DNA from 2 places in the Kitasatospora sp. NPDC005856 genome. Region 1 is predicted to be linked to the other one. Evidence: predicted binding sites of a transcription regulator. Region 1 holds the regulator's gene; the other holds the start of a gene.
The links. Region 1 encodes HrcA, which represses chaperone genes, less so after heat shock. Its sites were predicted from a motif close to TTNGCACTCNGNNNNNCNGAGTGCNAA; they were not measured.
Positions count from the first base shown of each region.

Region 1 (5,103 bases):
TCGCGGGCAGGTCGTCGATGCCGCGCAGGTACTCGACGACGACGCCCTCGATCCGCAGGTCGTCGCCCCAGACCCGCTCGACCAGCTCCGCGTCGTGCCGGCCCTCGACGTAGATGCGGGACTCCCGGGCGACCCGGGCGCGGGCGTTCGGGACGGCGACGGAGCCGGAGGCGGTGCGGCCGGGCGTGCGGGGGGCGGACGGCGCCGCGGGCCGGACCAGGGTGACCACCCGGCCCTCCAACAGGAAGCCGCGCGGCACCAGCGGGAACACCCGGTGCTTGCCGAACCGGTCCTCCAGGGTGACGGTGAACCCCTCGGCGGTCTTCTCGCAGCGCACCACCGCCCCGCAGTAGCCGGTCGCCGCCTCCTCGACCACCAGGTCCCGCTCGGCGGGCACCTCCGGGGCGGGGGCCTGGTTCTTCCACGGCGGGGTCAGGTCGGGTCCGTACTGGCGGCTGCGCATACGGGTGATCATAGGGACGGCGGACGGGCCGTCAGAGGCCCGGCGCGCCCCAGACCGGGAACCAGCGGCTCAGGTCCTTCTCCAGCCGCAGGTCGTTCCCCAGCATCGCGTTGACCTGGAGCTCCAGCGGGCTGTTGCGCTTCTCGCTGCCGCCGGGCATCGGGGCGAACGGGTAGAACGTACCTCGCTTGTAGAGGTAGACCAGCGCCAGGGACTGCCCCTGCGGGTTGCGGAAGGCCACCAGCGAGCAGAGCAGCTGCGGCCCGAAGCCGTTCGCCTCCAGCTCGCTGTTGACCGCGTGCAGGTCGTTGACCAGCTCCGGCAGTTCCCCGGGCCGGTGCCGGGCGAGCAGCCAGGAGTAGCCGTAGTCGTCCTTGGAGGCCTCCACCGGGACGCCGCCGCGCTCGGTGTCGGCGTCCAGCAGCGCCCGGACCTGCTGCTCGACCTGCACGAAGGCCGCGCCCTCGACGGCCGCGAAGCAGACCGAGCCGAGCCCGGTGGGGGTGAAGCCGGCCCCGGCCTCCAGGGTCAGCGCGGCGGACGGCACGCCGAACAGCTGGTCGAGGTCGGGCTTGACGGGCTTGGTGCGGCCGAAGAGGGCGTCCAGGATTCCCACGGCGGTCCTTTCGCGTCAGGGGCTCAGCGGCCGAGCTGCTCGGAGATCCTCGCCAGCTGCGCCAGCCGCTTCTCCAGGCTCGGATGGGTGGAGAACAGCTGGGTGGCGGCCTCCCGGGCGCTCAGCGCGGGGGCGAAGTAGAAGGCGTTGTACGGCTGCGCCTGGCGCAGGTCCTTGCTGGGGATGGCCGCGATCTGCCCGGTCACCTTGGTGAGCGCCGAGGCCAGGGCGCTGGGCCGGCCGGTGAGCTGGGCGGCGGCCCGGTCGGCGGCCAGCTCGCGGTAGCGGGAGAGCAGCCGGGTGAGCAGGAAGCTGATCGCGTAGACGACCATCGACACCAGCGGGATGATCAGCGCCACGATGGCGGCGTTCTGGTCGTTGTTGTTGCGCCCGCCGCCCATGAACCCGCCGTACACGGCGATCCGGGTCATCGCCCCGGCGAGGACGCCGAGGAAGCCGGCGATCGTCATCACCGCGACGTCCCGGTGGGCGACGTGCGACAGCTCGTGCGCGAGGACGCCCTCCAGCTCCTCCGGCTCCAGCCGGCGCAGCAGCCCGGTGGTCACGCAGATCACCGCGTTCTGCGGGTTGCGGCCGGTGGCGAAGGCGTTCGGCATGTCGTTGTCGGCGACCGCCACCCGGGGCTTGGGCATGTCGGCCAGCGCGCAGAGCCGGTCGACGGTGCCGTGCAGCTGGGGGAACTGTTCCGGGGACACCTGGTGGGCGCCCATCGCCCGCTCGGTGATCTTGTCGCTGAACCAGAACTGGGCCACGAACAGCCCGCCGGAGATCAGCACGATCAGTGGCCAGGCGCCGCGCAGGAGCGCGATCAGCAGGCCGGTGAAACCGACGTACAGCAACCCGATCACGAACATCGTCGCGACCATGCGGCCGGTCAGGCCGCGATCGGGCGCGAAACGGGTGTGCTGGCCCGAGCTCGACATCGCTTGCTCCTCCGTTCGCCGTCGCTTTCGATGCTGCCACCCGGACGGCCTCCCGGCACCACCCCGGTGCCGGGAGGATCGAACCGGCGGTGCCCGACGGGCCGTGTCCCGAACTGCGGGGAGGATCACCCCGCTCGGGCCGTTCCTGCCGTAGGACCCGGGCCTTACACTGGCAGGTACGGTTCTGGCACTCGTACGTTCAGAGTGCCAAGGCCGAGGGTCTCCCGGAAGGCCCGCGGCAGCAAGGGACACAGTCGGACGACGTGCGAAGACGGAGGTGCGCGCCCCATGGCCGGTGAGGTCCGCCAGCTGGACGAACGCAAGCTCGCCGTCCTGCGCGCGATCGTGCAGGACTACGTGGGCACCGAGGAGCCGGTCGGCTCCAAGGCCCTGGTGGAACGGCACAACCTCGGGGTCTCCCCGGCGACCGTCCGCAACGACATGGCGGCGCTGGAGGAGGAGGGCTACATCCATCAGCCCCACACCAGCGCCGGCCGCATCCCGACCGACAAGGGGTACCGCCTCTTCGTCGACAAGCTCGCCGAGATCAAGCCGATGAGCGCCCCCGAGCGCCGGGCCATCCGGCACTTCCTGGACGGCGCGGTCGACCTGGACGACGTGGTCGCCCGCACCGTGCGGCTGCTCGCCCAGCTGACCCGGCAGGTCGCGGTGGTGCAGTACCCCTCGCTGTCGCGCTCCACCGTGCGGCACATCGAGCTGGTGGCACTGGCCCCGGCCAAGGTGATGCTGGTGCTGATCACCAACACCGGCCGGGTCGAGCAGCGGATGGTCGACTGCCCGGGCACGGTCGGCGAGACGGTGCTGGCGGACCTGCGGGCCCGGATCAACGCGAGAGCCGCCGGCCGGCGCCTCCCGGAGGTCCCGGGGCTGCTGGAGGAGCTGCCGGCGCTGTTCGAGCAGGCCGACCGGCCGACCGTCAGCACGGTCCTGGCGACCCTGTTCGAGACGCTCGCCGAGCAGAACGAGGAACGGATCATGCTGGCCGGCACGGCCAACCTGACCCGTTTCGGGCACGACTTCCCGCTCACCATCCAGCCGGTGCTGGAGGCCCTGGAGGAGCAGGTCGTCCTGCTCCGCCTCCTGGGTGAGACCGCGGACGCGGCGATGACGGTCCGGATCGGGCGGGAGAACGCCTACGAAGGGCTGAATTCCACCTCGATCGTCTCGGTCGGCTACGGTTCGGGCGACGAGAGCGTGGCGAAACTGGGTGTGATCGGTCCGACCCGGATGGACTACCCGGGCACAATGGGGGCGGTGCGAGCGGTGGCGCGGTACGTGGGCCAGATCCTGGCCGAGTCCTAGCAAAGGTCGCCGTCGGAAAATCCGACGGTGGCGTCCAGTCGCAGCACTACTACAGGCGGAACAAGCGGAGCATTTGGTGGCCACGGACTACTACGCGGTACTCGGCGTCCGACGGGATGCGGGGCAGGACGAGATCAAGAAGGCGTTCCGGCGCCTGGCACGCGAACTGCACCCGGACGTCAACCCGGACCCGAAGACGCAGGAGCGGTTCAAGGAGATCAACGCCGCCTACGAGGTGCTCTCCGACCCGCAGAAGCGTCAGGTCTACGACCTCGGCGGGGACCCGCTGTCCCCGGGCGGCGGCGCGGGCGGCTTCGGCGCCGGCGCGGCGGGCTTCGGCTTCTCCGACATCATGGACGCCTTCTTCGGCGCCGCGGCCGGCCAGCGCGGCCCGCGCTCGCGCACCCGCCGCGGCCAGGACGCCATGATCCGGCTGGAGATCACCCTGGAGGAGGCCGCCTTCGGCACCACCAAGGAACTCCAGGTCGACACCGCCGTCACCTGCACCACCTGCAGCGGCGAGGGCGCGGCCCCCGGCACCTCGGCGCAGACCTGTGACATGTGCCGCGGCAAGGGCGAGGTCTCCCAGGTCACCCGGTCCTTCCTGGGCCAGGTCATGACCTCCCGCCCGTGCCCGCAGTGCCAGGGCTTCGGCACCGTCGTGCCGACCCCGTGCCCGGAGTGCGCCGGCGACGGCCGGGTGCGCGCCCGCCGCACCCTGACGGTCAAGATCCCGGCCGGTGTCGACAACGGCACCAGGATCCAGCTGGCCGGCGAGGGCGAGGTCGGCCCCGGCGGCGGCCCGGCCGGCGACCTGTACGTCGAGATCGCCGAGACCACCCACAACATCTTCCAGCGGCGAGGGGACGACCTGCACTGCACCGTCACCATCCCGATGACGGCGGCCTCGCTCGGCACCCAGGTGCCGCTGCAGACCCTGGACGGCCTGGAGGAGGTCGACATCCGGCCCGGCACCCAGTCCGGCCAGTCGATCCCGCTGCACGGCCGGGGCATCACCCACCTGCGCGGCGGCGGCCGGGGTGACCTGATAGTGCACGTCGAGGTGAAGACGCCCAGCAAGCTCGACGCCGAGCAGGAGGAGCTGCTGCGCCGCCTCGCGGTGCTGCGCGGCGAGGAGCGGCCGTCCGGCCAGTTCGCGCCGGGCCAGCAGGGCCTGTTCTCCCGGCTGAAGGACGCCTTCAACGGCCGGTAGTCGTCCGCGGAGGGGTGCCGGGGGAAGGTCCCCGGCACCCCTTCGGTGTTCCCGTCCCACTCCCGGAGGTTCCCCCGTCATGACCGCGCCCGTCTTCTTCGTCGAGACCGAGCGGATCGCCACCGCCGCGCCCGGGGCCGTGGTGCGCCTGGACGGCCCGGAGGGGCGGCACGCGGCCGCGGTCAAGCGGCTGGCGCCGGGCGAGGCGGTGACCCTGGCCGACGGGCTCGGGCTCGGGGTGGACGGCACGGTCGCCGAGGTGCTCGGCAAGGACGGGATCGACGTGACGGTCGCCGCCGTGCGCCGGGAGCCGGAGCCCGTGCCGCGGATCGTGGTCGTCCAGGCGCTGCCCAAGGGCGACCGCGGCGAGCTGGCCGTGGAGACGATGACCGAGGTCGGCGTGGACGTGGTGATCCCGTGGTCCGCCTCGCGCTGCATCACCCAGTGGAAGGGCGACCGCGGCGCCAAGGCGCTCGCCAAGTGGCGGGCCACCGCCCGGGAGGCGGGCAAGCAGTCCCGCCGGCTGCGCTTCCCCGTGGTCCGG
Region 1 is NZ_JBEXWT010000005.1:15,717-20,819, forward strand. It holds gene ABZ449_RS05095 (DUF3097 domain-containing protein) at 1-463, opposite strand, end outside; gene ABZ449_RS05100 (hypothetical protein) at 495-1,079, opposite strand; gene htpX (zinc metalloprotease HtpX) at 1,103-2,023, opposite strand; gene hrcA (heat-inducible transcriptional repressor HrcA) at 2,312-3,346, shown strand; gene dnaJ (molecular chaperone DnaJ) at 3,423-4,559, shown strand; gene ABZ449_RS05120 (16S rRNA (uracil(1498)-N(3))-methyltransferase) at 4,639-5,103, shown strand, end outside.

Region 2 (5,103 bases), on a different contig from region 1:
TTCGATCACACCGTATGACCACAGCTAGACCACCCCAGCATCTGCCTGACGCAGAGTTGGCGCGACCGCTCGGCGGCCGCGGTCCGGTGCCCGGCCACCACGCCGGACCGGCCCGGTATCTACCCCGGTCGACGCGCGAGAGGACGACTCTCGGCGCCGTCGGGGCTCCACCATGCCCTGCCGCGCTACCAGGCAGCAGGAAGGACCGACCGTGACGGCGCGCCGAACGGTCGACACCGCCGCGGACCACGCGGCCACCACCGCAGCTCCGGCCCCCGCCCGCGTCGGGTACGGCGAGCTGCTGCGCACGCCCGGGGCCTGGACGTTCCTGTCCCCCGCCCTCGTCGCGCGACTGCCGTACGCGATGCTCAGCATGGGCATCCTGCTGCTCGTCACCCAGACCCACGGTTCGTACGGCACCGCCGGTACGGTCACCGCGGTCGCCGCGGTCGCCCAGGCCCTGATCGGGCCGCAGACCGGGCGGCTCGCCGACCGCTACGGCCAGGCCGCGGTGCTCGTCCCGAGCGTTCTGGTGCACGCGGCCGCGGTCGGCGCGCTGATCGCCCTCGCGCTCGGCCACGCGCCCGCCTGGATCCTGTTCCTGATCGCCGTCCCGGCCGGCGCCAGCGTGCCGCAGGTCGGTGCGATGGTCCGGGCCCGCTGGGTCGCCAGGTTCACCGCGGACGGCGCCTCCGAGGCCTCCGCGGCCCGGGTGAGCACCGCCTTCGCCTTCGAGTCCGTGACGGACGAGTTCACCTTCGTGATCGGCCCGATCCTGGCCTCCGGCATCGCCGCCCTCGCCAGCCCGGCCACCGCCCTGGTCGCCGAAGCCGCGCTGACCGTCGTCGGCGGCCTGGCCTTCGCCGCCCAGCGGCGCACCGCCCCGGCCCGGATCGTGCCGGAGCCCGGCACCAGGCGCGCCTCGGCACTCGCCTCCCCCGGCGTCCGACTGCTGGCCGGCACCTTCCTCGGGGTCGGCGCCGTGTTCGGCGGCATGCAGGTGTCGGTGAACGCCTTCGCCGACTCGGTCGGGCAGCACGCCGCCGGCGGCACCGTGTACGGGATCTTCGCCGGCGGCTCGATGCTGGCCGGCGTGCTGTACGGCGTGATCGCCTGGCGGCGGCCGGTGCAGCAGCGGATGCTGATCAGCTACGCGCTGCTGGTGCTGGGCTGCTCGGTGCTGTGGGCGATGCCCAACCTGGTCGCGCTGACCGTCGCCGGGCTGACCTGCGGGCTGGCCATCGCGCCGACCCTGATCAGCGGCTACACCCTGGTCGAGACGCTGGTCGCGGACGGCGCCAAGACCGAGGCCTTCACCTGGCTGACCGGCGCCATCGGGCTGGGGCTGGCCGTGGGCTCTATGGCGGCGGGCCGGCTGATCGACGGGCACGGGCCCTCGACCGGGTTCCTGGTGCCGCTGGCCGGGGCCGGGGCGGGTCTGATCGTGCTGGTCTCGCTGCGGCACCTGCTGGTGGCGCCGGGGCGCGGGGCGGCCGGCACGGGCGCCGCCGCGGCGCAGCACGGCGGTGCCGGGCGGCTGGTGGGCGCGGCCGAGGGCTGAGCCGGGCGGCGGTCCGGCGGCCGGGCCCGATCCATCTCACACCGGAGTCGCTGGACTGATCCCGCGGAATGCCGCATCATTGACCATCGTTAGCACTCATCACGCGAGAGTGCCAGGAGGAAGACAAGTGCCCACGTACCAGTACCAGTGCACCGAGTGCGGCAACGGCCTGGAGGCGGTGCAGAAGTTCACCGACGAGGCGCTGACCACGTGCCCCGACTGCCAGGGACGACTGCGCAAGGTCTTCTCCGCCGTGGGCGTCGTGTTCAAGGGCTCCGGCTTCTACCGGACCGACAGCCGCTCGTCCTCCAGCAGCACGGTGGGCGCCGGGTCGTCGTCGACTTCCTCGACGCCGTCCTCCACGTCCTCGTCCACGTCCTCGTCGTCGAGCTCCGGCTCCTCCTCGTCGACGTCCAGCCCGGCTCCGGCCGCGAGCTGACCGCGGCGCCGGGCCATCGGCCCGGGCGGCCCGTAGACCTCGGAAGGCCCGTCGGCCCCGCTTCCACGCGGGGCGGCGGGCCTTTCCGCGTTTCCCCCCGGGGTCCGACCGCCGATTCCCTCCGCTCCCCTTCCCCCCCACCGCGGACCGCGGGCCCTCCGTCACCGCGGGCAGGTCGAAGCAACTCGTGCGGGTGAACGAAGTCGTCCACGGCGGCGGGTTTTCCACAGGCTGGGGAAATCGCTTTCGGAGTTCGCGGGAAACGCTCCATCGTGTGGGCATCCGGTCCGCGAGGGGCCGGCCGCCGACACGTCCGGAGGTGCGTCCATGACGACCGCGAGCTTCTCCCTGCCCCTGCCCCTCCCGCTGCCCGCTCCCGCCGTACCGCCCCGGCAGGAGCTGCCGAGCTTCCCGCCGATCCGGCGCGGGTGCGGCGGGTGGCACCGCTGGCGCAGTGCGGTGCGACGGCGGGCCGGGGCGCCCGTCCTGATCCTGCTCGCGGTGGCGGCGGCGCTGGCCCTTGGGCCCGCGCGGGCCGGTCTGCCGCCGCCCCCGGGAGGCGCATTGAGCCGGACGGGTTGTCAATCCGGGCCTACGGAAGATCACCCGTAACCAGGAGGCGACTTCGTCGTTCGAGGCGGCATGAAAGGCTTCAAGGAATTCCTGCTGCGCGGAAACGTCATCGACCTCGCCGTGGCCGTGGTCATCGGCGCGGCTTTCACCAACATCGTCAACGCCTTCGTCAAGGGCGTGATCAATCCGATCGTCGGCGTATTCGGGACGAAGGACCTCGCGTCCTACAGTTCCTGCCTCAAGGGGCCCTGCGAGGTGAGCCCGGCCGGTGAGGTCACGTCCGGAATCCTCATCCTGTGGGGATCGGTGCTCAGCGCCGCGCTCCAGTTCCTGATCACCGCGGCGGTCGTCTACTTCGTTCTGATCGTGCCCATGAACCGGTTGGCGGCCCACCGCAAGACCCTCGCCGAGAAGGCGGCGGACCTCGAGGCCAAGGAGGTCACCCTGCTGACCGAGATCCGTGACGCGCTGGTCGCGCCGCTGCGCTGACCGACGGACGCCGGTCGGCGCACGGTCCCCGTTCCCCAGTCCCCGCTCCTCAGCCCCTGTTCATCAGTCCCGGTTCCTCAGTCCCCGTGGTGCGGCGGGCGCTGGCTCAGGTACCAGTCCAGCCCCCGCCCACCGCTCTCCCCCGCCCCGGGGCGGGCACCCCAGCCCGCGTCGGTGTCGTCCCTGGACTGCTGGTCCAACGGGTCCCGGAAGACCAGCCGGGCCTTGGCGGCCTCGGCCTTCCGGGGCTCCTGCGCCTGGTCCCGCACCTGGTCCTCTTCCTGCCCCTGCTCGCTCAAACCGTCCACTCCGTCCGTTCGTCCCTCCCCTCCAGCCTAAGAGCCCCGTGGCACGCCTCGGGCCCCGGTGCGGAACACTCCGCGCCAGGGCCCGGATGAGGGCTCGGCCTGTCAGGCGGCCGGTCAGGCGGCTTCGAAGCCCGCGTGGTCGGCGATCTTCTTCAGCTCGGCCAGCGCGTGCTTCTCGATCTGGCGGATCCGCTCGCGGGTGAGGCCGTGCTGCTTGCCCACCTCGGTGAGGGTGCGCTCCCGGCCGTCCTCCATCCCGTAGCGGGAGCGGATGATCGAGGCGGTGCGGTCGTCCAGCCGCCCGATCAGGTCGTCCAGCTCCTCCCGGCGGAGCATGACCATCACGGCGTCCTCCGGGGACGTGGCCCCGGTGTCCTCGACGAGGTCACCGAACTGGGTCTCGCCCTCGTCGTCGACCGACATGTTGAGGCTGACCGGGTCACGCGCCCAGTCCAGCACGTCCTTGATCCGGGCCTCGGTGGTGTCCAGCTCGGCCGCGATCTCGGCCGGCTCCGCCTCCCGGCCCAGTTCCTTGGACTTCTCCCGCTGCACCCGCCGGATCCGCCCCAGCTCCTCCACCAGGTGCACGGGCAGCCGGATGGTGCGGGACTGGTCGGCGATGGACCGGGTGATCGCCTGCCGGATCCACCACGTCGCGTACGTGGAGAACTTGAAGCCCTTGGCGTAGTCGAACTTCTCGACGGCGCGCACCAGGCCGGCGTTGCCCTCCTGGATGAGGTCCAGCAGCGGCAGGCCGCTGCGCGGGTAGCGACGGGCGACGGCGACCACGAGCCGGAGGTTGGAACGGATGAAGACGTCCTTGGCGCGCTCGGCGTCGGCGGCTATCGTCTCCAGCTCCTCGCGCGTGACGCCGTCGGGGAGTTCGCCCTCGTCCATCAGGTGCTGGGCGTACACGCCGGCCTCGATCCGCAGCGAGAGCTCGACCTCCTCGGCGGCATCGAGCAGGGGCGTCCTGGCGATCTCGTCGAGGTACATGCCGACCAGGTCGCGGTCGGCCTCGAAGTTGGTCGGGCGGGCCGCGCGACTCCGGTCGGCCCTGTCGCGAACGACGGCACGGGTGGCCATGCTTGCTCCCTTTGCTGGTGTTGCCGAGGTCTGCCTGCCTGCCTCGTGAGGGCAAGAAGTGCGGGCCCCTGGAGGCTCACACGTAACGATCCAACGAACAGATTCCGGACAACATTCCCAAGTCACTCAGATTCTTCCCCGCGATGCAGTATCCTGCCGGTTTTCACCCCGGCCTGGACGCTGGGTGACCGATCGGGCACCTTCCGTGCCACCGGGTGACCGCCTGCGGGGCGAGGTCTTCACGCGACCCACACGCCTTCGCCGCCTACCCGTTGAACCCGCGGGCGGCCGCCGACGTTCCCGCGCTCCCCGCTTTCCGCCCGCGCCCACACCCCGGCGCACGCAGGTCCTCCCCACAAACGATGCCGAATCGCTATCACTCCGGCTCTTGCTCGGCCCGGGGCACTGGGAAGGTGTCAGCCATGCACCTGACCAACGGCACGACCCGCCTCACCGCGCGTAACCGCAGTCTCCTTCGGGACGCCGCGCTCGCGCTGGGCTGTGCCGCGCTGTTCGGTCTGCTGGCGACGCTGGTCACCGGCCAGTGGCGACCGCTGGTCCGCTTCGACCAGGAGTGGATCGGCGAACTGCACACCTACGCCCGGGAACACCGGATGTGGACCGCCTCGGTGCAGACGCTCTCGGAC
Region 2 is NZ_JBEXWT010000088.1:210-5,312, forward strand. It holds gene ABZ449_RS34270 (MFS transporter) at 212-1,561, shown strand; gene ABZ449_RS34275 (FmdB family zinc ribbon protein) at 1,689-2,000, shown strand; gene mscL (large conductance mechanosensitive channel protein MscL) at 2,643-3,062, shown strand; gene ABZ449_RS34285 (hypothetical protein) at 3,140-3,331, opposite strand; gene ABZ449_RS34290 (sigma-70 family RNA polymerase sigma factor) at 3,485-4,456, opposite strand; gene ABZ449_RS34295 (phosphatase PAP2 family protein) at 4,879-5,103, shown strand, end outside.
Region 2: the regulator HrcA is predicted to act here: its motif matches at 1,651-1,677, upstream of ABZ449_RS34275 (FmdB family zinc ribbon protein).